Regions from separate parts of the Faecalibacillus sp. MSK20_93 genome, predicted to be linked through region 2. Evidence: riboswitches for the same ligand, from Rfam matches in the RefSeq annotation. Region 2 holds a riboswitch; the other holds the start of a gene.
The links. A riboswitch is a leader RNA that binds a small molecule or an ion and turns the genes downstream of it on or off. The one in region 2 is predicted to bind cyclic di-GMP.
Positions count from the first base shown of each region.

Region 1: another riboswitch for cyclic di-GMP. It lies ahead of LJD34_RS11360 (response regulator); the one in region 2 lies ahead of LJD34_RS09905 (collagen binding domain-containing protein).

Region 1 covers NZ_JAJDKA010000042.1:1,561-17,443, forward strand. The annotation lists gene LJD34_RS11320 (MFS transporter) at 1-290, shown strand, start outside; gene LJD34_RS11325 (hypothetical protein) at 342-488, shown strand; gene LJD34_RS11330 (cupin domain-containing protein) at 605-1,231, shown strand; gene LJD34_RS11335 (helix-turn-helix domain-containing protein) at 1,258-1,419, shown strand; gene LJD34_RS11340 (methylated-DNA--[protein]-cysteine S-methyltransferase) at 1,496-2,026, shown strand; gene LJD34_RS11345 (ROK family protein) at 2,085-3,068, shown strand; gene LJD34_RS11350 (HAD family hydrolase) at 3,055-3,678, shown strand; gene LJD34_RS11355 (DUF454 family protein) at 3,876-4,118, shown strand; cyclic di-GMP riboswitch class I at 4,176-4,251, shown strand; gene LJD34_RS11360 (response regulator) at 4,452-4,817, shown strand; gene LJD34_RS11365 (EamA family transporter) at 4,899-5,756, shown strand; gene mutY (A/G-specific adenine glycosylase) at 5,826-6,842, shown strand; gene LJD34_RS11375 (SseB family protein) at 6,885-7,649, shown strand; gene LJD34_RS11380 (ChbG/HpnK family deacetylase) at 7,627-8,385, shown strand; gene LJD34_RS11385 (DNA-3-methyladenine glycosylase I) at 8,378-8,917, shown strand; gene LJD34_RS11390 (hypothetical protein) at 8,971-9,747, shown strand; gene serC (3-phosphoserine/phosphohydroxythreonine transaminase) at 9,885-10,970, shown strand; gene LJD34_RS11400 (phosphoglycerate dehydrogenase) at 10,981-12,141, shown strand; gene LJD34_RS11405 (hypothetical protein) at 12,529-12,936, shown strand; gene LJD34_RS11410 (polysaccharide deacetylase family protein) at 12,968-13,753, opposite strand; gene LJD34_RS11415 (patatin-like phospholipase family protein) at 13,814-15,070, opposite strand; gene LJD34_RS11420 (RidA family protein) at 15,179-15,553, shown strand; gene LJD34_RS11425 (undecaprenyl-diphosphate phosphatase) at 15,595-15,883, opposite strand, start outside.
Region 2 covers NZ_JAJDKA010000031.1:11,607-27,489, reverse strand. The annotation lists gene LJD34_RS09905 (collagen binding domain-containing protein) at 1-2,972, opposite strand, end outside; cyclic di-GMP riboswitch class I at 3,068-3,149, opposite strand; gene LJD34_RS09900 (4Fe-4S binding protein) at 3,314-3,484, opposite strand; gene LJD34_RS09895 (histidine phosphatase family protein) at 3,556-4,083, opposite strand; gene LJD34_RS09890 (amidophosphoribosyltransferase) at 4,169-5,617, shown strand; gene pyrB (aspartate carbamoyltransferase) at 5,667-6,596, shown strand; gene LJD34_RS09880 (aspartate carbamoyltransferase regulatory subunit) at 6,596-7,018, shown strand; tRNA gene LJD34_RS09875 (tRNA-Thr) at 7,040-7,115, shown strand; gene LJD34_RS09870 (PD-(D/E)XK nuclease domain-containing protein) at 7,164-7,577, opposite strand; gene LJD34_RS16450 (AAA family ATPase) at 7,863-8,330, opposite strand; gene LJD34_RS16445 (AAA family ATPase) at 8,393-8,815, opposite strand; gene LJD34_RS09860 (LCP family protein) at 9,210-10,655, opposite strand; gene LJD34_RS09855 (hypothetical protein) at 10,832-11,884, opposite strand; gene LJD34_RS09850 (YaaC family protein) at 11,886-12,986, opposite strand; gene LJD34_RS09845 (hypothetical protein) at 13,051-13,632, opposite strand; gene LJD34_RS09840 (hypothetical protein) at 14,350-14,724, opposite strand; gene LJD34_RS09835 (hypothetical protein) at 14,815-15,096, opposite strand; gene LJD34_RS09830 (nucleotide sugar dehydrogenase) at 15,422-15,883, opposite strand, start outside.

The DNA of each region.
Region 1 (15,883 bases), on a different contig from region 2:
TTTCCACATTCTTAGCGTTTTATTTTATTCAACAATTTTCTAAATCAAATTCATTTGCGAGTATGATATTAAGTGTTTTTTATGGAATAGGATCGATTGCTATTCTTTTAGGTGGAGGAATTGCCGATTGTTTTGGACATCGTAAAATGGTACGTCTTAGTTTTTGTATCTTCTTACCTGCAATCTTTATTTTTACTAATACAAGTCATTTCGTGATTGCCTTAATAATGCTTATTTTCATGACATGTGGTGAAAGTCTTTCTTATAGTCCAATGGTTGTTTTAGGATAAAAGTATATACCTAATCATACTGGATTTGCCTCTGGTATTACTTTAGGTTTAGTGGTAAGTATTGGCGCAGCATTATGTCCTGTTCTTGGCTATGTTTCAGATGCTTATGGTTTAAATTATGCTTTTATTATTATGACAATTGTTTGTGCAATTGCTCTTGCTTGTTCAATGTTATTACCAAATGTGGAGGAAAAATGAAGAAAAGTGGTGTAACCAAAACGTACATATACTTTATCAAATAGAAAAGAATCACCAAAAGATTTTAATGAATTTTTTAAATAAATAGATTAAAATAAAGGAAAAGGGGTGATTGGATGCAAGATTATAACTCTTATGATTTATTTGTAAAAAATCCACGTATTCATACCAATTTTCCTTTTCTTGCTCTTGATTGTAATAATAAAAAAACAATTCCACCGCGTATGCGTTTTCAAGAAATGCATTGGCATGAAGATATGCAAATAACTTATGTTTTAGAAGGAATTATAAAAATTATTTCACTTGGAAAAACGATAGAAGTTCATCAAGGAGAAGCTGTTTTTATTTCTCAAAGAGTATTTCATCAGTTTATCGAAGTAGAAACAGCACATTATCGTTCTTTTCTTTTTCCAAAAAGTTTTATTAATTTTTATGAAAAAGGTCCTATGGAAAAAGAAATTGAACAAATGAACATTGGAATTTGTCTTTTAAAACAAAAAGAAATAATCGACATTATTAAAAACATCAATCATGTATCTTTTGAATTTTATCAAGAAAAACATAAAGAATACTATTTAGCAACACAACTTGTTCAATTTATGTATTATCTTTTATTACAAGCAGATTATGAAGAAAATACTTTACAAGATTATCATCATAGTTTACAAAATGTCTCGCTTTTATTCATTTACATTATCAAGAAAATATTTCTCTTGAAGAAATTGCTTCTTATGGAAATATGAGTGTTGGTCATTGTGGAAGACTTTTTATGCAAGTTCTTCAAACAACACCGTATGAATATTTAATCAATTATCGTATTAAAAAAAGTTTAGAACTACTAGGAAAAGAAAAAACACCCATTTCACAAATTGCTTTAGAAGTTGGTTTTAACGATGTCAGTCATTTTATTCAAAGCTTAAAAAAAGAATGAGCATTACACCAAAACAATATCAAAAACAGCTTTTTAGTCATCAAAATAATATACAAGATATTTAGGAGAAAAGATTATGTATTATCAAACAACATATAAATCACCCGTGGGAACTTTATTTTTAGTAAGTGATGAAAAAAATTTAATAGGATTGTGGTTAGAAGGACAAAAATATTTTCAAGCAACATTAAAAGAAGAAACCATTATTAATGATCAAATAGAAATACTGCATAGAACAAAAGAATGGTTAAATCGCTATTTCAAAGGAGAAAAACCAAATATTAAAGAACTCTCATTAAAACCACAAGGTAGTGATTTTAGACAAGAAGTGTGGAAGATACTTTGTGAAATACCTTATGGTGAAGTCACAACTTATGGAAAAATTGCAAAAGTTGTAGCTCAAAAAATGCATAAAGAAAAAATGTCAGGACAAGCAGTAGGAAATGCTGTAGGGCATAATCCTATTTCAATTATTATTCCTTGTCATCGTGTCGTTGGTACAAATGGCAGTTTAACGGGATATGCAGGAGGTATTGATAAAAAAATTGCTTTATTAAAACATGAAGGTGTGGATATGACACGTTATTTTAAACCTAAAGCCAGATGATTCTGGTTTTTCTTTTAATTTACTTTTATTATAATATAATAAAAGTAAAGGTGAGAATATGAATGCATTAAAAGAAACAAAGAAAAAACATTTATTAGCTATTTTAAAATATCTTTATCTTCATAACAGTTCAACAATGAATGAATTGGTAGAAAATCTGCAATTATCCCAACCAAGTATTCGTAATATGGTAAGAACGCTTCAAGAAAAACAATTGATTCAAGAAGTAGGAAATGATTTATCAAGTGGAGGAAGATGTCCAACACGCTTTGCATTAAATGAAAAGAATTATTTGATTCTTTGTCTTTATGTTCAAGTAGATAAAGTTATTTATCAATTAAGAAATTTTAATGAAATAAAAAAAGAGGGTATTCTATTTTATCAAAGTGAGGATGAATTGAAAAAGACTATCAAAGATTTAATTGATCAAGAAAAGATACATTGTTGTCAAATAGCAGTAGAAGGTATTGTTTATGAAGATGTCTATGTGACGGATCTTCATAATGTTCTTGAAAAACATCAATGGTTAAAAGATATCAAAAAAGAAATAAACATTCCTCTTCAATTACAAAATGATGTTAAGATGATTCATCAAGGATGTTATTTTACTTATCAACAAGATTCTACTTATTATTTGTATATTAATGAAGTAGGTATAGGAAGTTCTTATTTCTATAAAGATGAACCACTTTATGGAAGAAGTGGAATCATGGGGGAAATAGGGTTGATATCTTTAAAAGGGAAAACAATCAATCAACAAATTCGTGAATGTCAAAACCAAGAAGAATTTAATGAGATTCTTAGTTTGTTGCTAAGTATAGTTTTTACAATGATTGATCCAAAGCGTTTAGAACTCTCATTAGATTTAAAATGGCGATATGAAGAAAATATTATTGAAAAAGTATTAAATGAAATAAATCAAAGTTGTTTTGAAAATCTTTATTTTCATGAAGATGTTTCTTCTATGTTATTTGATGGATTAGTTTATAGAGGGGTTGTTTATTTATTAAAGGAAAGGATTGAAAGAAATGAAAAAATATGAAGCAATTATTTATGATATTGATGGAACTTTGTTAAATACATTGAATATGAACATGTATCCATTGATGAAAATCATTAAAGAAGAAACGGGAGAAGATTGGACTTTTGAACAAGTTTTAAAATTTGCAGCCTATCCAGGTATGAAGGTCATGGAAGAATTAGGTGTTAAAGATCAAGAAAAAACCTATGCTAGATGGGTGCAATATGTTAATGACTATGAAGAGGAAGCTACTTTATTTGAAGGATTTGAAGAAGTTTTAGAAACATTTAAAAATCATAAAATTAAACAAGCAATCGTTTCTTCAAAGTTAAGAGATCAATATGAAATTGATATTGTTTCTAAAGGCATTGATCAATATATGTCAGCTGTTATTTTAGAAGATGATACAACGCATCATAAACCTCATCCAGAGCCTTTATTAAAATGTATAGAAAAATTAAATTTGAATTCTGATGAGGTGATTTATATTGGAGATGCCTATTCAGATTATCAAGCTGCTTTAAATGCCAACATTGATTTTGGACTAGCTAAATGGGGAAGTGTTGCTTGTCAAGATATTCCTAGTCAATATACTTTTGAAAACCCAATAGATTTACTGAAGTTACTTTAAGATTTTCAATAATATAATGAATGGTTATTTATGTTTTTAAGTAACATGATTGATTTTGATAAATCATACACAAAATTTTTAACAATTATTATTTCTTAAGAAATAGTCCAGAATATCTTTAAGAATTGTTTAGAATTAGTTCACGACTTGTTCATATAACTTTCTTATTCTTTTGTTTGTAAAAAGGAGGCAGTTATATGAAGTTAAGATACATTTATCGTAGTCTTTTATTTGTTATAGGAGTATTTTTTATATTATTAGGATTTGTTGGATTATTGCTTCCTGTTGTTCCTCAAGTACCATTTTTTATTATTGGTGCGATTTGTTTGATGGAATCATCAAATCGAATTAAAGAATGGGTCAAAGGACATGAATTATATCAAAAACATTGTCAAAAGATTATTGAAAAATCACACTTTTTAAAGCGAATACTGAATTAGTATTCGTTTTTGTTTTCAATAAATTGATATAGATTGTTGGTTAAAATATAATGAAGATAACTTAATAGGCAAAGCAATTGAAAAATTGTGACGCAAAGCTATAGGGTCTTTAAAATGACAGCCAGTTGCAACTATATTAAACAGGAAAACTATACCTTTGTGCATATTTTTCCTGTTTTTTTGTAGGAGGGCAGTTATGAAAAATAAAAAAGATCTATATAATAATTCAAAAAAAGAACATCGTTTAGGGTGAGAAATTATTTTTACCATTTTAGTGGCTGCTTTATTCCTTTCAATTTATACATATATTTTACAAAATAATTATAAAAAAGAATTTTATTAGTAGAAGATAATGATTTAAATGCTGAAATAGCAATAGAACTTTTAAATGAAGAAGGAATGTTTATTGATCGTGTTAAAAATGGTGTAGAGTGTATTGAACAAATTGAAAAACAGCCCACAGATTATTATTCTTTGATTTTAATGAATATTCAAATGCCTATTTTAGATGGTTATTATACTACTCAAAAAATAAGAAGAATGAATGATCCTATTAGATCACATATTCCAATTATTGCGATGACAGCCAATGCTTTTGCCGAAGATAAAAAGAAAGCTTTAGAATTTGGAATGAATGATCATATTGCTAAACCAATTGATATGAATATTGTTATTCAAGTTTTAAAGAAATATATTTAATGTTAATTAATTGTTATGATTTAGATTGCATTCTTAACAAAATAAGCATAAAGAACTATAATTTTTTGGGGAGATTTATTTATGTGGGTTTTATATGCGTTTGGATTAGCTTTGTTTGCAGGAATTACATCAATTCTTGCCAAGTGTGGAATTAAAAAAACAGATTCTCATGTAGCAACAGCATTACGTACAATTGTTGTTTTGATTTTTTCATGGTTAATGGTTTTTATTGTACATAGTCAAAATCAGATTTCAACAATTTCAACAAATACATGGATTTTTCTAATCTTATCTGGTTTTGCGACAGGATTATCATGGCTTTGTTATTTTAAAGCTTTACAATTAGGAGATGTTAATAAAGTCGTACCGATTGATAAATCAAGTATAATTCTTACAATTGTTTTAGCTTTTATTTTCTTAAAAGAAGATATGACTTTATTAAAATGGATGTGTGTTATTCTAATTGGTGCAGGTACGTATTTAATGATTGATCAAAAAGAAAGTTCAACAACGACACATCATAAAAGTTGGTTGATCTATGCTTTACTTTCAGCTGTTTTTGCAAGCTTAACATCTTTACTTGGAAAAGTAGGTATGCAAAATATTGACTCTAATTTGGAAACAGCTATTCGCACTGTAGTTGTTTTAATCATGTCATGGGTCGTTGTGTTTGTTGTAGGAAAACAACATACCATCAAAGAGATAGACCGTCATGAATTACTTTTTATTTGTTTATCAGGAATTGCTACAGGGTTATCATGGCTTTGTTATTACAAGGCTCTTCAAGAAGGACCAGCAAGTATAGTTGTACCAATTGATAAATTAAGTATTGTTGTGACAATTATTTTCTCATATGTTGTCTTCCATGAAAAATTAAATAAGAAATCATTGATTGGATTTTTGATTCTTGTTGGTGGAACATTATTAATGTTACTTTAAATATGGCGAAAGCCATATTTTTCTTTTCAAAAGAAATAATATCCTTTAAAATAAATAAAGGTGAAAAGAATGCAAAAACAATTAATACAATGGTATCAACAAAATAAAAGAGACTTTCCTTGGAGAAAAGACCAAAATCCATATCATATTTGGATCAGTGAAATTATGTTACAACAAACAACGACAGAAACAGTTATCCCTTATTATGAGCGTTTTCTAGAAAACTTTCCTACAATTGAAGCACTTGCCAGTGCTTCTTTAGAAGAAGTCTATAAAATGTGGGAAGGTTTAGGATATTATCGACGTGCGAAGCATTTACATGAAAGTGCTCAAATAATTGTTGAAAAATATCAAGGGAAATTTCCTTATGAATATAATGATATTTTATCTTTAAAAGGAATTGGAGAATATACTGCCGGTGCTATTAGTTCAATTGCTTATGGAAAGCAAGTTCCAGCTGTAGATGGCAATGTTTTAAGAATTATCAGTCGCTATTATTTGCTTAAAGAAAATATTGCAGAAACAAAAGTACAAAAGAAAATCTATCAAATAGTTCAAGAATTGATTTTAAATCAAGATGCTTCTGCTTTTAATCAAGGAATGATGGATTTAGGAGCAACGATTTGTAAACCTGTCCATCCACTTTGTTCTCGTTGTCCGATTCAAAAAGAATGTTTAGCTTTTAAAAATAAACAAATGGATGTTTTACCTATTAATATAAAAAAAATAAAAAAACAAGAGATAAGTTATATTACAGGAATCATCACTTATCAAGATAAATATTTACTTATTCAAAATCCACCAGGAGGATTATTAGAAAATTTTTATGGTTTTGTACAATATGATGTTGAAAGTCCCTATAGTTTTGTTTCTTCTTTTCAAGAAAAGTATCATCAAGAATTAATAATTCAAGCACATATTAAAGACATTAAACATGTTTTTAGTCATCGTATATGGTTTATGCATGTTTATCATTTTGTTTTAGAACATGAAATAGAAGGAATGTATACTTTAGAGGAAATAGAGGCTTTACCTTTATCAACTGCCCATTTAAAAGTTTTAAAAGCGTATCTAAAGTTCATGTAAAATACAAATAAAATAAATATAATAGTTAAAGGGTGTGATGCTATGAAATTATTTAAGAAAGAAAGTAAAATTGAAAAAGAGGAGTACTTTTCTTTTTGTGTTGAAGAAATTTATAAACATAAAAATGGTGAATTGTTTGTTTTAGGAATAGTTGATGGAATTATACAAAAATTAGATTCTTTATTTTTGATAGGTCCTTATGGCTATGAAGAAAAAGTAGAGATTCAAGAATGGATAGAAGTAGATTCTAAGCAAAACTATTATGCATTATTGATTGATCAATGTTTTCAAGAAGAAATAGATCAAGGTTATATCTTTACGAATAAAAATAATCATTTAGCTTCTTCTCGAGAAGAAGTTTATAATCCTTATCTTCAATTTTTATTAGACCAAGTTAATCGTCAACACTATGATTATTTAGATATTTTATTTGAACAACTTGCGACAAGAGCTTATTTTTTAGCTGTATTTGATTATCAAGATTTTCCTATTTATCAAATAAATGATAAAAAATATTATCCAATTTATACAAGTCAATTAGAAATGAATAAAGATCAAAAATGTAAAAATAAAAAAGGTTCAGTTTATAGTTTTGATGATTATTCTAGAATGTGTTTAAATCAAGATAAACTTGATGGAATTATCATTAATCCTTATCATAAAGAAAGAAGTATTGTTTTAAATAAAGATGTTATTCAACATATTAGAATAATTAAAGAAAAAAATATAAAAACATATGCGAAAGCTAAAAGTTATCTTAAAGATAGGAAAAGGAGACAAAAGTATGAAATTGATTATGAGAGCTGATGATTTAGGATTTAGTGAAGCAGTCAATTTAGGAATTTATAAAGCAGTTAAAGAGGGTGTTATTACAAGTGTTGGGATGATGACAAATATGGAACATGCAAACCATGGGTATGAACTTGTAAAAGATTTTGATATTGCTTTAGGGCAACATACAAATATTTGTGCGGGAAGACCCTTAACTGATCCTAAGCTTATACCATCTTTAGTTCAAGAAAATGGTGAATTTTGTTCATCAAGAGAAATTAGAAGTAGAAAAGAAGATACAGTAGTTATTGAAGAAGCTGAGATGGAAATTGAAGCACAATATTTACGTTTTAAAGAAATCACTGGAAAAGATCCTGATTATTTTGAATGTCATGCTGTTATTTCACAAAACTTTTTTATAGCTTTAAGAAATGTGGCTAAAAAATATGGTCTTTTTTATGAAAATGTTTTATTTGATCAAGAGTTTGAAAAAGAAAATAATATTTATGGTATTGCAATGGCCAAGCTTAATGAACAAATGCTTTATGATCCAAAAGAATATATTGAAAACAGTTTAGAATTTATTAGAAATCATGATGTATCCGTGATGGTTTTCCATCCAGGGTATTTAGATCAATATATTCTAACACATTCATCTTTTACGCTTATTAGGGCAATGGAATGTGATTTTCTATGTTCATCATGGTTAAAAGATTGGCTTAAAGAGTATCAAATTGAATTAACTGATTTTAGAAAGGTTAAAAATGCATAGATGTTCATGGGTCAATGATGATCCTCTTTATATTGATTATCATGATCATGAATGGGGAAAACCTGTTTATGATGATCAAAAATTGTATGAAATGTTTTTATTAGAAACATTTCAAGCAGGGCTTTCTTGGATCACTATTTTACATAAAAGAGAAGCTTTTAAAGAGGCTTTTGATCAATTTGATGTTAATAAAATAGCAATGTATGATGATTGCAAAATAAATGAGTTAATGAATAATCCAAAAATCATTCGTAATTCTAGAAAAATTAAAGCGGCAGTTAAAAATGCACAAATATTTATTGAAATACAGAAAGAATATGGTTCTTTTTCTAAATATTTATGGGCTTATACAAATGATAAAATTATTTATGAAAAAAAAGAGAATGAAACAACGAGTACGTTATCAGATCAAATTTCTAAGGATTTAAAGAAAAAAGGCATGTCATTTGTAGGAAGTATTACAATCTATTCTTATTTAGAAGCAATTGGGATTTATAATCATCATGATAGAAATTGTTTTTTACATCTTTAAAGAACAGTTTCTTTTTTTGTATTATTAGGTATAATAAAAATAAGGTGAGTTTAATGCAAAAAAAGAGACAATTAAAAACTTGTATTGTTGTTGTCGTTTTAATGTGTCTACTAACGGTTTCCATGACATTTCAAACAATTTGTGTAAAGACAATCAGTGATAATTATATTAATTCACTTATTGTCAATCAAATTATTGATTTAATTATAGACGAAGAAACAGATGCAAATTTTCAACAAATAAATCAGTTACAAAATAAAATAAAAAAGAGTGATGCTCTTTATCAATTAAATAGATATGCTTTTTATCAATCTATGCGAAATACCAATAAAAATAAAATAAAATTAGATCAAAAAGAATTACAAAAATTTTCTACATCATGTAAAAAAATGATCAAAGATGAATTGAATATATCTATTGAAGAAAAACAAATTATGAATATTTTAAAACAAAATCAGTTTTGGAATAAAATGATTCATCGTATGAAAAATAAGTTAAGTTATTTTTCAAAAATCTTTGTTTTTATTTATTCGATTATGCAATCAATATTTTTTAGAATAATTATTTTATTGTGGATATTGTTATGTTTTTTTAGATTATATAATTTAAATAAATCAGGTTTTTCTTTGGTTTTTTCAATAGTTCTTTTAGTAAAAGGCTTGATTGATTATATGATGATAGGATTAATTGAAATATCAAAATCTTTTTATATTAAGATGTTAAATATTCCTATTTCATCTATAAGTATTGATTCTTATTTGATTGTGGCAATGGTATCTTTAATGATTGGCATGATTCTTTTTGTTTGGCATATATATAAGGCAGAGTAATCTGTCTTTTTGCTTATAATTTTTTATCTCTTCGATAATAAATTACAAATTGTATGATTTTATACAATTTCACTAGACAAACAAAATTGTATACAATATAATGTTAGCAATACAAATAAGAAAGGAAGGTTTTATATATGACCGAAAAAAGAGTTTACAATTTCTCAGCAGGTCCTTCAATGTTGCCTGTTGCTGTACTTGAAAAAGCAGCAAAACAAATGTTGAATTATGAAGGCAGTGGTATGTCTGTAATGGAGATGAGTCATAGATCCTCTTCCTACTTAGATATCTTTGAAAAAACAAAAGGATTATTAAAGAAAGTGATGAATGTTCCTGAAAATTATAAAATTGTTTTTATTCAAGGGGGAGCAACTCAACAATTTTCAATGGTTCCTTTAAATCTTTTAAAGAATGGGAAAGCTGATTATGCGATTACAGGTGCTTTTAGTAAAAAAGCAGCTGCAGAAGCAAAAAAATATGGGGATATTCATATTGTTTATGATGGTAGTAGCAATGATTTTAAACATATTCCAACACAAGATGAATTAGATTTATCTAAAGATGCATCTTATTTACACATCTGTGCTAATAACACAATTTATGGAACAGAATGGAAATATGTACCTGAAACAAATGGGGTACCAATTATTGCGGATATGTCATCTAATATTTTATCAAAACCAGTAGATGTAAGTAAATATGGGATGATTTATGCGGGTGCTCAAAAGAACATGGGAATTGCTGGATTAGGAGTAGCAATTATTCGTGAAGATTTACTTCAAGATGTTGCCAAAACAACACCTGTTTTATTAGATTATAAATTGATGATCAAAAATGATTCAATGTATAACACACCACCAGCTTATGCAATTTATGTTTTAGGACTTGTTCTTGAATGGATCGATTCTTTAGGTGGATTAGAAGTTATGAAAGAAAGAAATGAAAAGAAAGCTAAATTAGTTTATGACTATTTAGATCAATCGACTTTCTATAAAGCACATAGTGATAAAGAAAATAGATCACTTATGAATGTGACTTTTACAACACCAAATAAAGATTTAGATGCGAAGTTTGTTAAAGAAAGTATCGAAGCAGGCATGACAAATTTAAAAGGTCATCGTTCTGTAGGGGGAATTCGTGCTTCTATTTACAATGCAATGCCATGTGAAGGTGTTGAAAAACTTGTCGCATTTATGAAAGAATTTGAAGAAAATAATCGATAAGGAGTCAAGTATGTATAAGGTTAAATTGATGAATAAAATATCTTCAGTAGGATTGGATTATTTTAATGAAGATTATGAATATGGGGAAACGTTAGAAAATGAAGATGCTATTTTACTTAGAAGTGCATCTTTACATGAATATGAATTTACAAAAAATGTTAAAGCGATTGCGAGAGCTGGTGCGGGGGTCAATAACATTCCTGTTGAAAAATGTTCAGAAAAAGGAATTGTTGTTTTTAATACACCGGGGGCAAATGCGAATGCGGTAAAAGAACTTGTTTTATGTGCTTTATTTTTATCAAGTCGTAAGATCGTTGAAAGTATTGAATGGGTCAATACTTTAAAGGATGATGAAAATGTAGGAAAGACAGCAGAAAAAGGAAAATCAAACTTTGTAGGGCCTGAAATCGAAGGTAAAAAATTAGGGGTCATTGGTTTAGGTGCTATTGGAGTTTTAGTTGCAAATGCAGCTAATAAACTAGGAATGGAAGTTTATGGATATGATCCATTTATGTCTGTCAATTCTGCTTGGGCTTTATCAAAACATGTACGTCAAGCAAAAGATATGGATGAAATATTTAAAACATGTGACTACATTACTGTCCATGTACCAAGTACTAAAGATACAAAGGGTATGTTAAATAAAGAAAAGTTTGCATTAATGAAAGACGGAGCACGTTTATTGAACTTTGCTAGAGGGGACTTAGTTGTAAACGAGGATTTATTAGAAGCAGTTGAATCAGGTAAATTAAGTAAATATATAACTGATTTTGCTTCACAAGAATTAATTGGAAAAGATAATATTATTGTATTACCTCACTTAGGAGCTTCTACTCCTGAAAGTGAAGATAACTGTGCGAAAATGGCTGTTCAAGAATTAAAAGATTTCTTAGAAAATGGAAATATTAAAAATTCTGTGAATTTCCCAGCTGTTAATCAACCAAGAGAATCAAAAGTAAGACTCTGTATTACCAATAAAAATATGCCAAATATCTTGGCACGTATTTCTAAATTATTTGCTGATCACAACTTAAATATAGAAAATATGGTGAACCGTTCTCGTGGGGATTATGCTTATACATTAATTGATACAAATGATGATGTACGTCAAGATATTATTGAACGTATCGAAGCAGCTGAAGGAATTATTAATGTAAGAGTGATTAAATAAAACTTGATAAAGGTATTTCAAGAAGTCCTAAGGGACTTCTTTTTTTGGACTATTTGTCTATTGAAAGAAGGAAAAAAGAAGATAAAATGATAATAGAAATGAAACAAATATGAGACAAATTATCTTTAAGCATATGATACAATTAAATCAGAAAGCTCCTTATAAATATTATAAAAAATACAAACAAAAAGCGATGTATGAAACCTTAATATAAAAAATTTATATGAGGAAAGCGGATGTGCATTAAAGAAATGCTAGTGACAGTACTTGTAAAAACTTGCTTAGAGATGAAGGCTGTTTTGCGGATTTCTGTAATTATGCTTTTTTCAAGGAAGACAGGTCATTAAACCTGAAGAACTTGTTTCAAGAGAAAATGATCTGTCGACCTTGATAGGAAAGGTCGACAAGCAAACAGAGATCAAAAGATATCGAGATGTCGTAGAAATTAGTCAAAGTATGTTTGTAGGAAGTTATGATGGATTAAGAGAAAATCTTAAAATTGAAACAGAAAGCTTCATGATGGCAGCAACATTTACGTGTACAAATATTAGAAGAGAAGACTTACCAGAAGGAAATGAAATCAATATGTGTAAGGCAATGGATCAATTATTTCAAAGAATGAGAGATGAAGGAAAACTCAATACTTTAAAAGAACTACTTAAAGTGAAACTAGGAACTTTATCAAGACCTTTAGAAAAACAACTTACAAATACATCGCTAGAAAAATTAAATGTTCTTACATTAAATATCTTTAATATCAATAGTGAAGAAGATGTTTTAAAAATTATCAATTAAAAGAGCTATACGATTCATTCGTATAGTTCTTTTATTCTATCCACCATTTAAATAGGGGGAAGGGCATATTAGAAAACATAAGATAACGTGGAAGCAAGTATTGTTTATCATTGCATGTCATATGTCTATTTTGATTGTAACTAAAGGCTAGTTTAACAGAACTTGATTTGAGATAATCTTGTGCATTTTGACAACTGACACCATATGGAAAGGCAAAGTAATCTGTTGAAACAAGGCCTTTGTTTTTTTCAAAGTCTTTTTTTATTTCATTTGTTGTCATGGTTTCTATTTTCTTTTTATAGGGTAAATGACCAATATGGTGCATATCATAAGAATGACTGTAGTATTCAACATATTGATCATTTTTCAAATCATTTGTTTGTAAGTAAAGTGGATTATTGGTTTTGGTTTTATAACCAATGACAAAGTTTGTAGCTTGCAAATTATATTTTTTTATAATAGGTTTAACAATAGTGTTAAAGTTTTTATATCCATCATCAAAAGTTAAACATACAGCTTTTTTAGATACTTCTTTTTTTCCGTGATAATAGGCTTCAACATCTTCCATGGATAGACATTGATAATTATTATCCGCTAAATATTTCATTTGTTTTTCAAATTCACTTATAGACATAAAATAAGGATTTGATGCATAGTTTTCTTTTTTTTCTTGTTCACTTACGACACCATGGTATCCTAAGATAGCAATTCCATCTTTCCCGTTTTCATGAATAATGATGTCTTTTGTCATCCAGCCAAGTCCGATTGCTATGTAACAAACAAGAACACATAAAATGATTTTTAATATATTTTTCATAATATTCCAACTTTCTATCAGTACTAGTTTATAGAAAAACAATACGGATGTCAAAAAAAGCTATGAGACTTCATAGCTTAAGACACAAGTAATAAACATCGCTAGGACAAATTCTTTTAAGAAAAGATTTTCATAATTTAAATGTTCTTCTTTTTTATTTATAAAATAAGATAAGTAATTTTTAAGAATTTGATGATTTGTGAGATCTTTAAAAGATTGGGCGATATTTTTAAAATCAATTCTTTCTATTTCTCTTAAATCAGGTTTAATTTGATTTTTGATGTCTTGAATAATATCTTTAAAATGATAAACCTTTAAATCATCGTAATCATGTTCACTCATATAAAGTTCTAAACCTAAGATAAAATAATCTTCTAATTTTAAGTAATCTAAATACGTATTTTCTTTTAATAAATCAAGAATAGGTGTTTCATCTGAAATTGTAAGTAAATGATGATTGTATTGATTTTCATAGTTTAAAATTTGATTATGAAAAGATAAAGCTATTTCTTGAATATTTTCTTCAGGATAAAAAGCAAAACGATGCCCTTTTAATTTTTTAAATGTTTTTAAAGTATCAAGATAACCTAAGCGTATTCTTTGATCCAATAGCTCTCGATTAAAATCAAGAAAGCCACCTAAATGCTTAGACGGTCTAATAAAAGTGATATTTTCACGATGTAATAAATAGGGATGGGTCGCTTCTTGATTGAGTTCAATTGCAATAATTTTTTGTGCTCCCATTTTTAAAGCAAGAGAGATAGGTAAATTATCATAATATCCGCCATCAATATATCCTTGCTTATCTATATAATGAATAGGAAATGCAGGAAAACATGAGGCTGAAGCAATAGCATATTCTACAATGTTATCTTCGCTCATATCATCTACTGTGATTTCTAATGGTTTCATAGAAGGAAAAGCAACAGTGCATAAACCATATTTGATGGGTGAACTTTTCGCTTTTTTGCCATTATAAAGACCTTTGATTAATTGAATAAGTGGTTCAATATCAGCACCTTTTTTATCAAGATAGGACTTTAAAAAAGGACCTATATTAGAAGAATTGTTCATTAGATTTTCAATTGAAAAATCAAATTGAATAGGATGCTTTAAAACCTTTTCTAATGATAAAGTATCCCATAATTCATAAAGCTTTTGATAATCTTCTTGAGCTACAAGTAGCCCATTTAAAGCACCAATAGACGTACCAGTAACAATATCAAAATGATACCCTAATTCTTGTAATGCTTTCATGCATCCTGATTCATAAGCTCCTTTAGAACCGCCACCTGATAAAACTAATCCATATTTCATAAAAACACATCCTTTTCAATAATTATACTTTTTCATAAAAAAAATACAACTTTATCATTTTAATATATGAAGAGTTTGTTATAATTATATGGCAAGGAGGATTAAAAAATGAAAAATGTAGTGAAAACAGATCAAGCTCCAGGAGCTATTGGTCCATATAGTCAAGGAATACAAGTAGGGGATATGTATTTTTTCTCAGGACAAATTCCTCTAGTACCAAGTACAGGTGAAATGCCAGAAGGAATCGAAGCACAAGCTCATCAAGCTTTAAAAAATGTGAAAGGATTATTAGAAAGCCAAGAATTATCATTTTCAAATGTTGTTAAAACAACTGTCTTTTTAGATAACATGGATGATTTTACAACAGTAAATGGTATTTATGCTGAATATTTTGTAGAACCTTATCCAGCAAGATCTGCTGTAGAAGTTGCTAAACTTCCTAAAGGAGCTTTAATTGAAGTAGAAGTTATCGCTAAAAAATAATTAAAAAAGAGATTTCGTTTTTGAAATCTCTTTTTTGTATATTATAAGAAAAGAATTGCAATAATACCTACTACAAAACAATAGTAAGAAAAATAATTCAATTTTCTTTTATTTAAAATACTAAACAATAAATTAAGTGCTAAATAAGTAACAACACCACTGACAATAAAACTAATTAAATAAGGAAGCCATAATGCAGCGACAGTTGAACTTGTTAAAAAATGTTTAAGTTTTAAAATGATTGCTCCAAAGCTGACAGGCATAAACATAAAGAAAGAGAAATCTCTTGCTGCTTTTTGATCAAGACCACCAAGCATCCCACCAGTAAGT
Region 2 (15,883 bases):
GAAATTGTATAAAAATGCATTGCTTGTGTTTTATCAATAAGTGTTACAGGATAAGTATTATCTCCTTCTTTAATAGCTTCAGGATAATTTTCTTCACTATTTCCTTTAAATATAAAATAATGTGGTGTAGCATCTAATTTATAATTATCAGGTGCTTCTGTTTCAACAATTCTATAAAGAACATTTCTACTCAACCCAGAAAAAGTAAGATAACCCGTTGGTAATGTTTCGCCCTCTGCTTTTAATTTTGTAGCAGTTGTTTCAAAATTATTATTATATGTTACTTCACTACAGCTAAATTTGGCTTTTTCTAAGGCTTTTGTTTGATCATCTTTATCACATTTATAAAGTTTTATACTGACGCCATTCCCTGTGGAAGCTCCTGAACTTTCAAGTACTTTTCCTTTCAAAGAAACATACGTCTCTAATTCAGATTGATTTGGTATTCCTTTTAAAGAACACTTATTGTAGGCATTTGTTTCATTTAATGCGCTACTATCTTCACCTACTGGTAAATTAATAGTTGCTTCATATTCAAGAACAACTTTCTTTTCATCAGGAATTATTATTTTTAATACATGTTTTGTTTCATCATAGCTTACTTGATTAGCCGTAGCTTTATTACCATTAATTGTTAAACTATTCATATAATAATCAAGAGCACTTCCCATTTCATCAACAAGTTCGATATCTTTACCCTCATTTAATTTAATTGCACCTTCATTCACCGTAATTTTATATCTAACATTTGGTGCTGTATCTTGATTATAAGTATATTCTTTCTTTAAAATATCGTTTTTTGATAACCCAAACCATCTTGTAGCTGTTGCTGTTGAAATATTGCCATCAATAGATAAAGACGCCTTATTGTCATAGGCTTTATCTCCTAGTGCTTTTGAAACATCTATAATGCTTGCTTTATATGTTAGATTTAAAGAATTTATTTTCAAATAATCTAATGCTGCATTTGTAAATATAAACTTAACTTTTCCGTTTTCTTTTTCTACTTGAATATTCTTAAGAATCTCTTCATTTGTTATTTGACTATCCCATTTTTCAATTATATCTAATAAGTTATCTACATACTGTGTATTTTCAGGAAGTGTATCTTCAATAAAAACATTTTTTGCATCGGTTGGTACTTTTTTTACAATTAATTTCCAAGCCATTTCATCTTTATTACAAGAGCTACCCCAATAACCTTCTTTTTCAAGAAAAGTTTCAATTTTATAATCATAATTAGCATTACTTTCCCCTAATTTCTTTGTTTCATTAAAACATTCACCTTTATTTGCATAAGATGTTGTTGTTGATGGAATATTATCTAGAGATGTAATAACTTGTATAATAATAGTTCCTTCATTTACTTTTCCAAAGTCAAAAGTTAATTCTCTATCCTTTTGACTAAATATTGGTGTACCATTATATCCACTTTTAACTTGATATGATTTATAATTCATTCCTTCTGGCGTTGTATCTTTAACAATTAAATGATTTATACCATTTTCAGGAACATTAATTTTTATTTGCCATGCAACCTCTTGTGAATTTCCTGTTGTTAGACAAGTTTTTTCAATAAATTGATAATTTTCTTTTCCTACTTTAAATGAATCTGTATAATCCGTGTTTTGTGTATTACCAAAAGGATTAATAGTGAACGTATTACTCTTTGTAATGGCTGGCGCATTACTAGGATCTTCACCAAATTTAGTTTGGTAAGTAATCTTGTACTCCTTATCACATCCAGCAGGTACTTGGAAATTTCCAGTTGTTAAACTTTCCCATGTTAATCCTTCAATAGAAGGACTACATTTAAAACTTCCATCAATATATTCACCAATATTATCACCTAACGAATCTTTAATAGTAGAACCACCAATATCAAAATTACCCCCAGGATTTAACGTAACTTCCCAATTGATAACTTTATTACTATCATCACCAGTAACACTATGCTTTTTTTCCGCCCAATTTTTCTTAGTATATTCTAATTTCTTGTAAGAATTTTTTTCATTTGTTTGTGTATCACTCTTTACAGTTATGTTATTTCCAACTTTAGAATTCCAATCATCCGGATTATATGCAAAAACATCTTTTTTTACTTTTACTTTATATTTAGCATATAAAACTTCTTTATCATTCATACTTCCAATTGTATATTGAAATTTATTAGTTTCTTTTAAATTATTTGTAACTGTACCAGTATAAGAAATTGTACAGGCTTCATCTGTGTAAAATTGAACATCTCCATCTAATGTCATATTTTCATCCATTTGATCAGTCACAACAACGTTTGTTTGTGAACCAGTTGCTGAAACCTTTAGTTTGAATTTTGCAGAAAGGTTATCCCCCTCGCTTATAACTTTTCCACCTGTTTTTTCTATTTCAACTTTATCATTAGATGTATCACGATCCATATCAATGATAAATTGACCAACACCTGGTAAGTCTAGTTTCCCTTTTCCACCTTCATGATTGTTTGTAAATGAATCACTCAAAGTTCCATTGATGATAAGTGAACCATGTCTATTTGATTTACTAAAAAATAATTCACTTTGATCTCCTGCATTATATTTAACTGTAATTGTATTACCTTTTATTTCAAAATGTCCTACAGTTTCCGCACCTTCTTTTAGTTCCTTAATTCCTTCTTCCATGGTTATTCCATCAGGCAAAGTATAAACCATTGTATTATTATCTTTTGTTGGAAACTGATTATCAATAAATCCCCATACTAGTTTGATAGAAATTGCTGAACCATACGGTATTTTGTTTTCTATATTCGGCTGTAAAATATGGTCTCCAATTTTAATATAACTTCTATCAACTACATCACTTGGTAGATTTTTATCAATAAATTGAGATAAATCTACCGATTCTTCAGCAAATGCACTAAATACATTTGTTGAAACTGCTGTTACTATCATGACTACCACCAATAACAGTGAAAACAACTTCTTCTTTCTATTCATTATTCTTCCTCCCAATTTTACAAAACTATAAAAAAATATTGACGATAAATGATAATTATAAAGAAAAAGCCGCAAGAAAAGACTAAGTACACATCATCTGCAACTCAGCCAACTTCCTTACGGTTCAGTTCTGTAGCTTTGCGTCACTATTTTTCAATAGTTTTGCCTTTAAAATATATAATTTTTATAAACTAATATTATCACATAATTTCAACAAAAAATATCCTTTACGACCAAAATATGCTTTTTTTCGACCGAAAAATTTTCAACATAATAAAAGGGACTTTTTTGATATAACCATATATCATAAAAAGTCCTTTATAACTATTAAATTTATCTTATTATTCAGCTGAAATAGCTTCTACTGGACAAGTTCCAACACATGCTTGACATCCAATGCATGTATCTTTGTCACATTCCATTTTTCCTTCGTCATCAAATGCTAAAGCTTCTACAGGACAAACACCAGCACATGCTCCACATCCGATACAAGTATCTTTATCTACGTTCATATTTAACTCTCCTTTTCCTTTTTTCCTATAATTAGTATAACACTTTCCACTTTTCAGTCAATACAAAGTCACTATTTTTCATAGCTTTGAATACAACAATTTTCGGGTAACCATGTCATTAATTCTTCATTTGTCATATCATGAAAATAACTATGAATGACACGCACGATACCTCCATGACAAACAACTAAAATGTTTTTATCAGGATATTTATTTTCAAGTTCTTCTAAAAAACTATACACACGATGGACTACTTGGAATAAAGATTCTCCGCCTGGATAATGGAGTCCATGATTTTGTTTATAATATTGAAATTCTTCATTATTAACAATTCCTTCAAATTTGCCAAAATTGATTTCTTGAATTCTAGAATCTATTTTAATTTCTAATTGATGATTTTCATTTATGATTTTTGCAGTTTCATGTGCTCTTTGAAGTGGTGAGGCAAAAATCATATCTAATGAAATATCTTTTAATTGTTCACTGGCCATTTTAGCTTGTTGCTTTCCTAAAGATATTAATTCCACATCCGAAATGCCACAAACTTTATTATCAATGTTATAACCTGTTTGACCATGTCTTACTATATATAATTTCATTTTTTTATGTCCTTTATCTTCATTTTGTTTTATGTTATCATATTTTTGGCATTTAGAGAACAAATGAAAAAGGAGAAAATTACATATGGGTGGTATGTTTGGCGTTGTCAGTCGTAAAGACTGTGTCACTGATTTGTTTTTTGGTATTGATTATCATTCTCATTTAGGAACAAAAAAAGGTGGGATTGCAGTTTATGGAGAAAACGGTTTTAACCGTGCAATTCATAATATTTCAAATTCACCATTTAGAACTAAGTTTGAAAATGATATTAAAGAAATGTCTGGAAAAATGGGGATTGGTTGTATTTCAGACAATGAACCTCAACCTCTTTTAATCAATTGTCGTTTAGGTAGTTATGCAATTGTTTCTGTAGGTAGAGTTGCAAATATGGAAGAATTGATTCAAGATGCTTTTGATAATGGGCATACTCATTTTCTAGAGATGTCTGGGGGAGAAGTGAATCAAACTGAATTGATTGCTGCAATGATCAATCAAAAGGATACTTATGTTGATGGAATTATCAATGTTTTAAGAAAAGTAAAAGGTTCTATTTCTTTTATGTTGATGACAAAAGATGGTTTGTATTTAGTACGTGATAAATTAGGAAGAACTCCATTAAATATTGGTAAGGGGGAAAATGGATTCTGTGCTTCGTTTGAAAGTCATGCTTATATCAATTTAGGCTATTCTTTATATAAAGAATTAGGACCTGGTGAAGTTTGTTTTATGACCAGTGAAGAAGTGAAAACACTTGTAGAAGCCAATGATAAAATGAAAATTTGTTCATTTTTATGGGTATACTATGGTTATCCAACAAGTTGTTATGAAGGACGTAATGTTGAAGAAATGCGTTATGAATGTGGTCGTTTAATGGCTCAAAGAGATGATATTAAAGATATTGATCTTGTAGCAGGTGTTCCTGATAGTGGAATTGCCCATGCGATTGGTTATTCAAATGAATCACATATTCAATATGGAAGACCTTTTATTAAATACACACCTACGTGGCCACGTTCATTTATGCCACAAATTCAAGCGGATCGTAATTTAATTGCAAAAATGAAATTAATTCCAATTGCTAGCTTGATTAAAGGAAAATCATTATTATTAATTGATGATTCAATTGTTCGTGGAACACAACTAAGAGATACAACTGAATATTTATATAACTCTGGAGCAAGAGCAGTCCATATCAGACCTGCTTGTCCTCCAATTATGTATGGATGTCCTTACTTAAACTTTTCAAGAAGTACAAGTGATATGGATTTAATTACACGTCGTGTTATTAAAAAACGTGAAGGAGAAAATGATATCAATATGTTAGAAACATATAGTGATCCAGATACTCCTGAATATAATGCAATGGTAGAAGAAATCCGTAAAGAACTTAATTTTACTTCTTTACGTTTTAATCGTTTGGATGATATGCTTCAAGCTATTGGACTTGATAGTGATAAGATCTGTACTTATTGTTTTAATGGTAAAAAAAAATACGGAAAGAAAATTTCCGTATTTTTTTTAAAATATATTTAATAGCTTTCTAAGGAGTGCTATAATATTGAAGAAAAAAAAGGAGACTATTATGAAATATTTAATTGACCCAATGGATTTAAGTGTAGAAGAAATTGATGAACTAATTGATATTGCGAATGATATTATTAAAGATCGTACACGCTATCAAGATGTTTGTCGTCATAAAATTCTAGCTACACTCTTTTTTGAACCAAGTACACGTACAAGACTTTCTTTTGAATCAGCTATGTTATCACTTGGTGGAAATGTTTTAGGTTTTTCAAGTGCAAGCAATACAAGCGCTTCTAAAGGTGAAAGTGTTAGTGATACTATTAGTGTTGTTTCAAGCTATTGCGATATTATTGCAATGCGTCATCCAAAAGAAGGAGCACCTCTTGTTGCTACAAGAAAAAGTACAGTACCTTTAATCAATGCTGGAGATGGTGGTCATAACCATCCAACGCAAACTTTAACTGATTTACTTACTATTTATAGAGAAAAAGGTAGATTAGCTAATCTAACAATTGGATTTTGTGGGGATTTAAAATTCGGACGTACAGTTCATTCTCTTACAAAAGCAATGTCACGTTATAAAAATATTAAATTCGTGTTTATTGCACCACCTGAACTTAAAATTCCTGAATATTTAAAACATGATTTATTAGATGCTAAAAACTTAGACTACAAAGAAGTAGAAACAATTGAAGAAGTTATTGAAGATTTAGATATTCTTTATATGACGCGTGTTCAAAAAGAAAGATTCTTTAATGAACAAGACTATATTCGTTTAAAAGATACATACATTTTAGAATTAAAGAAATTAGAAAAATCAAAATCTGATTTAATCGTTATGCACCCATTACCTCGTGTTAATGAAATTGCTATTGAGGTCGATGATGATCCAAGAGCTAAGTATTTTGATCAAGTTCAAAACGGACGTTTTATGCGTATGGCACTTATTTTAAAAATGTTAGGATTGGAAAATGAGGTAGAAAGATAATGAAGATAGATAGTATTAAAAACGGGATTGTTTTAGATCATATTACTGCTGGTAAATCTTTAGAAGTTTATAAAGCACTAGGATTAGATAAATTAGATTGTAGCGTTGCTATTATTAAAAACGTTAAATCTAATAAAATTGGTAAAAAAGATATTTTAAAAATAGATGAAGAGTTCACTTTAGATTTAGATGTATTAGGTTATTTAGATCCTAATATTACTGTATGTATTATTAAAAATGGTGAACTAGTTGAAAAGAAAAAATTACAACTTCCTAAAAAAATCATTAATGTAGAAAGATGTAAAAATCCTCGTTGTATTACTTCAACAGAACAAGGTTTAGATCATGTATTCTACTTAGCCAATGAAGAAAAACGTATTTATCGTTGTCTTTATTGTGAAACAAAAGTTGAAAAAAAATAGAAGCTTTGCTTCTATTTCTATGCTGGAGTAGCTCCAACGGTAGAGCAACTGACTCGTAACCAGTAGGCTGTGGGTTCAAATCCCATCTCCAGCACCATTATCAAAATCAACAAGCGTTGATTTTTTTTTATTATAATAACAAACATCAAATATAAACCTTTTCTTCCCATTTCATCATGACATCTTTTCCATGATGGCCTAAGCCTATATAAATCACTTTTCCTTTTAAATCATAATCATATCTTCTATCTTTGATTTGTTGAATAGCTTCATTTGATAATTTATCCAATGCTTTTTCAAAATCTTTTTTATCTTCTTTGAAATACTTAAATTCAATAATAAACGATGTTTTCTTTTCATCATGAGCCTGGATAATGAGATCACATCTTCCTTTACCTTCTTCTCGATTATAAATAACTTTATAGTTATCTGATAGACATAAACACATTCCTAACATCATCATATGATAACTGTTTTCATTATTTAAATCATGATATCTTGGAATCATTAATACATTTTGATAATTTTTGAAAAAATCATTTTTGTTTTCAGCAATCAAATTGTCAACAATGCGATCATATTATCCATTGTTCATTCCTAATTGATGTTCCGTTAATCTTATAAATTATCTTCTTACCTCATAATTTGGTATCGTAATTCTAAACTTTTCTTTTTTTGGATCAATTGCTTTTACTACTGTTAAATATCCAGCACTTACAAACATCCCCCATAAGTTAGGTGTATTTGCCACTTCATAAAAGCTTGTTTGAAGGACAACTCTTGTTTCTAAATAGTTATTCTTTATAAGTTTTTCATATTGTTTTTTAAAGTCCTAGTCTACTTTTTATATAGCTTGTTTAAGCATTGTATTAGCACTCGTATTGACCCAATAAGGAACAAGTACTTTTCTTCTTGCATAATTTAAAATAGACCATGGATTATAGATTTCTTTATCTCCCATTTTATAGCCATCATACATTTCTTTGACTTCATCATTTAATTCTAAATCATAATATTCAAGTAATTCTTTGGTTTCTTCTATACTGAATCCAAAATATTCACTATAATCATTATCAATTACTGTATACACATCTAAATTATTTAAATCACTGAAAATATTTTCTTTAGCCACTCTTTGAATTTCTGTAAGCATCGCATATTTTAAGCTGGTTGATGTTTTAAGAGAATTATGAAGCAATCCTGCAAGTCCTCCTCTTACTTCATCATAGAACCCTCCTGTATGTGCTTCTACAAATGGTGTATCATATTCATCTATGAATACCATAACTTCTTTTCCATAATAATCTTCCATTATTTCCATCAAGAATGAAATTGCATCATCTATTCCCTTAAGATTATTCTTGTTATTATCAGCTAATACTTCATAAGTCTTTCATAATTTATTTTCTTAAATCCCTTAAGATTTTCAAATACAAAATCATATTTATCCCATTGAATTTGTATTTGTGTTCTTATCGTCGAAACAACTGTTTCTTTATCTCTTTTGGCATCCGCAAAAGAGATAAAGATTGTTGGATATTGATTGATTTCAGCTACATAAGGTGTTTCCATGATTTTTGTACCTTTAAAGATTTCTTTAGAGTCTTTGGTAATATCAAAGAATTCTGCCATCATTGACATATTGATGGTTTTTCCAAATCTTCTAGGACGAGTAATCAATGTTACATCTGTTCCTCTATCTAAGAACTCTTTGATCATCAAGGTCTTATCTACAAAATAATAATTTCCTTCTACAAGTCTTGAAAAACTTTTCGTTCTTATTGGTATTTTCTTCATTTCTATCACCCTTTCTTTACATATTATAAACTATTTTAGAGATGTTTACTGATGAATATAAATTCAATTTTTAATTTGATCTATATTGAATATTTCATAGTTATGATTTTTAGCTTATCTAAATCTAATGGAAAATGGTAGTTGATTAAGTATATAGGAAAACTAGAGTAGAAAAATCACGATAACAATAAAAATAAAGGAGGAAAATCAAGACTGATCATCAGCCTAATTTTCCTCCTAAAAAACATTAGATATTTTAGAGGGGATATTGATGTGAAATCAATATCCCCTTAATAATTTAAAGTGATTTTTCTAAAACACGCGATTATTTAGAGCGCTATATAATCAATGTTATCTATTATTACTCAACGATCACTTTTAGCAACTAGAATAACTATTTCCCATTTAAGACATCTTTAATTGCTTGTAGATTTTCTTTAACACTATCATCATTTGGAATCATATAATAAAGTTTGCTATCAGGCATGTAAGCTCCACCTGTTTGCATAACTCCTGTTCCGGTAAATTGTTTTTGTTTAAATGTCCATGAAGCATTATCATTTATTTGCATTTTGATTAAATCTGTTATATCACTCGATGCCATATTTGTTTCAAAACATCCTGATATAGCTTTTAAAACACTACTATAATTAGTAATAACTGCAGGTGACATCATTTTATTAAGCATAGCCATTAAAACATCTTGTTGATGTTTTACACGTACATTATCTCCATCAGCAAATGAATGTCTTTCTCTTGAATAAGCTAATGCTTCTTTACCATTCATTTGTTGAAGACCTAATTTATAGGTATAACCACCCGCACTAAAATCTCGATCAACATTAACAGTAATACCACCCAATGCATCAACCATTGTGACCAATGATGTAAAGTTAACTCTTGCATAGTAGTTGATATCTGTCCCTAAAAACTGAGCCATTGTTTTAACCGTATTTTCAGGTCCAGCAATACCTGAATGCGTTAACTTATCCTTTTTTTTCATATTCGCAAGAGTTACGTAGTAATCTCTTGGAATAGATGTTAATAAGATCTTCTTTGTATTTGGATTAACAGTAACGATCATATTAACATCTGATCTAGATACTGTTGTAATACTTCCATATGTATCAATACCACTGATATAAATAATAAATGGTGTATTTGTTACAGAAACTCTTGTTGAAAAGTCTTTGACTTTTGTTTCTATATCACTTGTCCATATTTCTTTAACTTCATTTTGAAAATCTGGATGATTTTCTTCAAACATACCATTATATGCTGTATTAATTAATATAGCATTAACGGTATTATTATAAAGATCATCCCCTAGTTTTGAATATGTCATAGCAACATCAAAATTCAAGCTTGATTCTTTCTTTTTAGCTTCAGCAATAACTTGATTCATATCTTTTTCTTTATCATATTGTAAACAATATTCAATCGACTCATTTTGTAATTCAGATAAACTATTTATTTTACTACTTTTTAATACAACAATTGCATAATGTGCAGATTTCGTATTAGAATTCGTAATATCATCTAATGTTGAATAACCTTTATTGATCATTACTGATCCAAAGATCATTAAAACACTTAATAATAAACTTATTACTTTACCAACAATCTCTCTTGGTTTTGTTTTATGATGATGTTCTTTTTTATTAGGTCTCATTAATGCATAATTAATAAAACCTAATAAAACAAATATCATCCCAACCATAACAGCATATGTTGTTGGTAAAATATTAAGCTTAAAAATAAAAAATAATAATGCTACTGTTGTAATGACCTGTATTCCTAATATTACAGGCCAAGATATAATTTTCTTTATATTTTCCATAATTCATTTCCCTTTTATTTCTATGATAGTATCATTATACACATAAATAATTAAAAATTAAACCTTTTTATGATTCGTATACTTTGATATCAGCTAAAGCAATATTCCTCGCCATTATATTTCATAAATATTATCTTTTTAACAAGATTCCTTATTTTATGTTCAAAAATGATAAATCAGTTTTTATAATCGATTGGATCCATCAATATAAAATATGGATTTAACAAGTTATCAACAACTTGTAATGTCATATTACTTGTTTCACCTGTTTCTTGGTTAAAGCTCGATGTACATGTATGGATTATTCCAAATTCATGTATATTGTAATCTTGATTAGGATTACAATGAATTAATGCAATTTCACCTGCAATATTCGAATATTTTTTAGAAAAAAAGCCCAATAAAGTTACTTGAATAACTTTATTTATTACATTTTTATAATTTTTATCAATACTAATAATATTATCTTCACTAAATACAATAAGTTCTTCTCCTACAAGAGCTGTAAACAGTAAACTACAAGCATTTTCTAATGATTTTCTTAATGCAAAGAGCATTAAAAAATGTGCTATCAGTAATTCTGATTTTTCAAAATCTATTGGTCTTTTCTTTAATATGATTTTTGCACAATTAGGTACCTTATCTAAGGGGCACCTATCCATTTCTTTCTCTAATGACATAAACATTTTTTGAATCTCAATTTGGTCAATTTTTTCAATAAACATATTAACAGCAGAGTTTTTTACTTTTTTATATAAATCAGAATTTTTAAAAGAATCTACTGCATTTTTATATAAATCCTTATTTAAATATCCATTTTCTTTGATTGGAGAAATTTGTTTATACTTACTATACGGATCTAGCACTTTTGCAATCTTAGGATAATTATTTCTCATATCCTCGGTACAAAGTTTTATAAGAGTATAAATTGTTGCATGCGCTTTTTCAAATACTTTAATATCTTCTTTTATTGGAGATTTTGCCATTGGAAATATATCTTTATACATATCAAAATTTTCATTTGCAAAAAGATAACCATAAAATTGATTATTTCCATGTTTTGCTATTTGATGAAAAAAAATATTACTTGGAATTTTTTCTTCAATATTTTCACACATAAACAACTTTTCAAGGGTTTCTTGAATAATATGTAGAGAATCATTCTTTTTTATTTCATTACATAATTTAAAAATTTCTGAACGAAAATCATTAATATTTTCTTTCTTCATGTTATTTCATCATTCTCCTTTTTTCTTCTATATCATATATTTCATTTCTAACTAATTCTTTTACATCATGTTCATTAACATGCTTTATTGTTTCATTTGTAGAATAACGTTGTGTAACATATGTAATATCATCATTATTTATAATATTTAAAACAATATTAGGTATTATTCTTCTAGAATAATATATGAATTTTTCAAATAATAATCGTTCTCCTGTTTCATCGTTCAATACAAATGGTCCCCATATTTCTGGATGATAACGACATAATGAACCCATGATAAAAAGTGCTGAGTACATATTAAACAGTTGCGGTAAAGTGATCAATTGTCCATTTTTTTCTATTCCAGCTTGTAAATATGGTTGCCCAGAAAATGAAATTTTCTTTATATTTTTTCCTGTCATCCTTTTTCTTAAAATCAAGTAATTTCGATTTGTTTCCTTTTCATATCCTGTTTGATAATCTAAATAATTTTTTTTAAAATCCTCTACATTATTCAAAACATTCAAAATAGATTCCATTATTTCTTTTTTTGCATATATTTTCTCAATCAAGCCCGTAGATGTATTATATAAATCAAGTAATAAAGTATTTCCTATTTCTTTTTCATAACATTTCTTATAATCACGATCAATCTCAACAATAGCTGATAAAAATTCTTGCATTTTCCATTCACCGTATTTTGTTAAGTCCTTATCAAATCCAATAATTTTAGCAAATTGATGAATTCCTCCAAAATTATAGTCGTTAAAACGTACACTTGCTTCAGATATATAATTATCTATTGTTGTATGTAATGTAGCCATTCCATGATTTTTTATTTCTGGTCTAATACCTTTTTTTAGAGAACACAGTCCTAGAAGTAAATTAGTAGATCCATAATATAAAAGAAGTGGAGATATCTGTAAATTTACAGTTTTACTTGCTTTAAAATATTCATTCGCTTGTAAAAAAGAACCAATTATCGTATTAATTGTATCTTCACTTTTCACTAAATTATGTTCTTCTAAATATCTTTCTACATTTGCCTTATAAGAAAATTGCATGAGCTCTTGCCATAGATCATTTTCTGGATTTTCAGTAAAAATTTGTTTATTTGGCATATTTAATTTCCTCCATCAAATTTTTTAATAAAGAAAATAAATTTTTTCTTATTAATTTGCTTTTTTATAACTTTGAAAACGTTTTTTTACTTATTCTTATTATAAAATCAAATATACTATTCTTTTCCTTTATTTCATTGTTAATACTATTAATCCTACTTGACATATGATTCATTTTTTTATTTAAATTTTTAATTTCATCAAAAACATTATTATTCGAAGAAATCATATCGTCAATTTTTTGTTTACATTCATTATTTTCATTGGTGTTTTTTCTTGTTTGTTGAACCGAGCCTCCCATTCCAATAAGTGAAACACCAAATGCAATTATTGATAATCCATCAATAATTGCAGATAATTTTGCATTTATTAGCATTTCATTTAATCCTATAATACTAAACAATAAACCCGTTGCAAAAAATATACTTGGCAAGTATTCATTTATAAATATACAACAATTTAAAATTATTTTATTTTGTTTTTTGTTGTCTTCTTTTGAATATTGTTTACTAAACCAATATATAAAATAAACATATATTGAAATTATTAAAACAGTAGAAAATACTGGATGCATCCCAAAATTGATAACTAATTTATATTTATTCAAAATAAAAAAAATAATAAAACTTGATATAACAATTCCCATAGTATTCTTTTCTTTCATATAAAAAGTATAATAACATTTTTACAAAAATCCTCTTGTTGCCATTTACATTTTGTACAAAACAAATAGCTAACATTTTCATTATATAACCTGTGTTGTCTTTTTTCTATATATTGTTACCTAATGGACATTTTTAGCAACTAAAACAACTATTTACCATCTAAGACATCTTTATTTGCTTGCCCATTTTCTTTAAGTAAGTGCAAAATAAAAAGCTAAATAAAAATATAGCGTTCTAAGAACTGATATCTATATCAAATACATCAATTTCTTCATCTTTATAAAGTAATCTTTTAAAAGTACTTTAAATAATTCTAATTTACTATTATATTTAGGATAAAAGATATCATGAATACCTGATGCATTTTTTTTTGCTAATTGATCATTAGCTAAATTCGTTTGATCTGTTTCTACATGATTATCTTCATTTGTAATCGTAAAAACATCACATGGAACATGTAAACTAAATCTTATAACTAATAAAAATAAACATGCAATAAATTTTTATCTTTTCATTTTCACTTCTATATAGGAGTCAAAAATTAATACTCTTTAAACATATACCCGCTGTCTTCTTTACTTTCCCTTTAGCCTCATTATCTTTTATCTCGATAAAAAACACAAAAACATGCAACCGCTTATATTCATGTGTGAAAAATAGGTGTATCTTTTGTGGTGATACACCTAGAATATTCAATTTCATTCCAAAATCTCTTTGTTATTGCCATCAACACCTATTTTATACGTAATACCATTCTTCCTATAATAGATGTATTTATCTTCTACTTTTTCTATTTCATAATCAAAGGTATCCTCTCCATCTAAAACTACACGTTGTGAACCATCTTTTTTAGCTTTTATCAATTGATTAGTAATATAATAAATCCAACCATTGTCACCTATATCATTCATTACTATTTTTTCAAGCCCGCTTGCAGGATTACCTAATTCCATTTTAAAATTCTTATAATAAACCCATCCTTTTTTTATCTTATAATCAAAGTGACTACATTTTAAAATATCACTTGACACTTCATACGCTGCAATTATTTCATTAGACCCATCTAAATTCATTCTATGAAGAGCATGTCCTTCAATACCAACTCCTGTAGTATCAAAACAATAAACATAATAAATATATTTATCATCAACTATTTGAAAATCTTATAATTCTGTATCTAGTAATCTTTGGTTTTTTCCATCTGGTCTTGCAACATATAAATAACCATGTGATTGAACAGACAATGTCGAATCTAAATAATAAACACAATTTTTAGAAACCGTATAAGTATAACAAGCTTGTTCATTTACTTTTCTAGCAATATATGTACCATTTTTGTATCTATACAGAGCAGGATAGTATATTGGCTTATCAGCGTATTTACTTCCAATTGTATCCTCAGTATTGTATATAAAATACGTCCAATTCCCAACCTTCTTCTTCATTTTCATATCCACTTCAATTGGATAATTTTTTTTATTATTATCATCCATAAGGATGATATCTTTTTTATTAGTGGAAGAATTAAAAAAAATTGAAAAATCTGAATTACCTATTATGCAAAACAACACTATAAGTACAATTATTACTCTTTTTTTATTATTTTTAAAAAAATCATATATTTTCTTAACCCATTTCCATGATAATTCCAATGAATTAAAAAAATCACCAAATTTAATAACTATTAAAACAATGAAAATTACCCAAATAAAGACTTAGGCTTTATAGAAAAATTCTTATAAAATAAATCTAAAAAATCCATATTAGAAACTAATCTCTTCTAAATAAATCTCTTGTATATACTTTTTCTTCTACATCATCTAGACAACTATCATAGCGGTTCGCTATGATTGCTTGACTTAGTTCTTTAAATTTATTTAAGTCATTTACTACTTCACTTCCAAAGAATGTTGTTCCATCTTCTAATGTTGGTTCATAGACAATAACCTTAGCTCCTTTAGCTTTGATTCTTTTCATGACTCCTTGGATTGATGACTGTCTGAAGTTATCGCTGTTTGATTTCATTGTTAATCTATATACTCCAACAATTACTTCATTTTCTTTTTCTTGATTATATGAATCATTTGCTTCATACGCTCCTGCTTTTTCTAATACTTGATCTGCAATGAAATCTTTTCTTGTTCTATTACTTTCTACAATGGCTTCAATTAAGTTTTGTGGGACATCTGCATAGTTAGCTAATAATTGTTTTGTATCTTTTGGTAAACAATA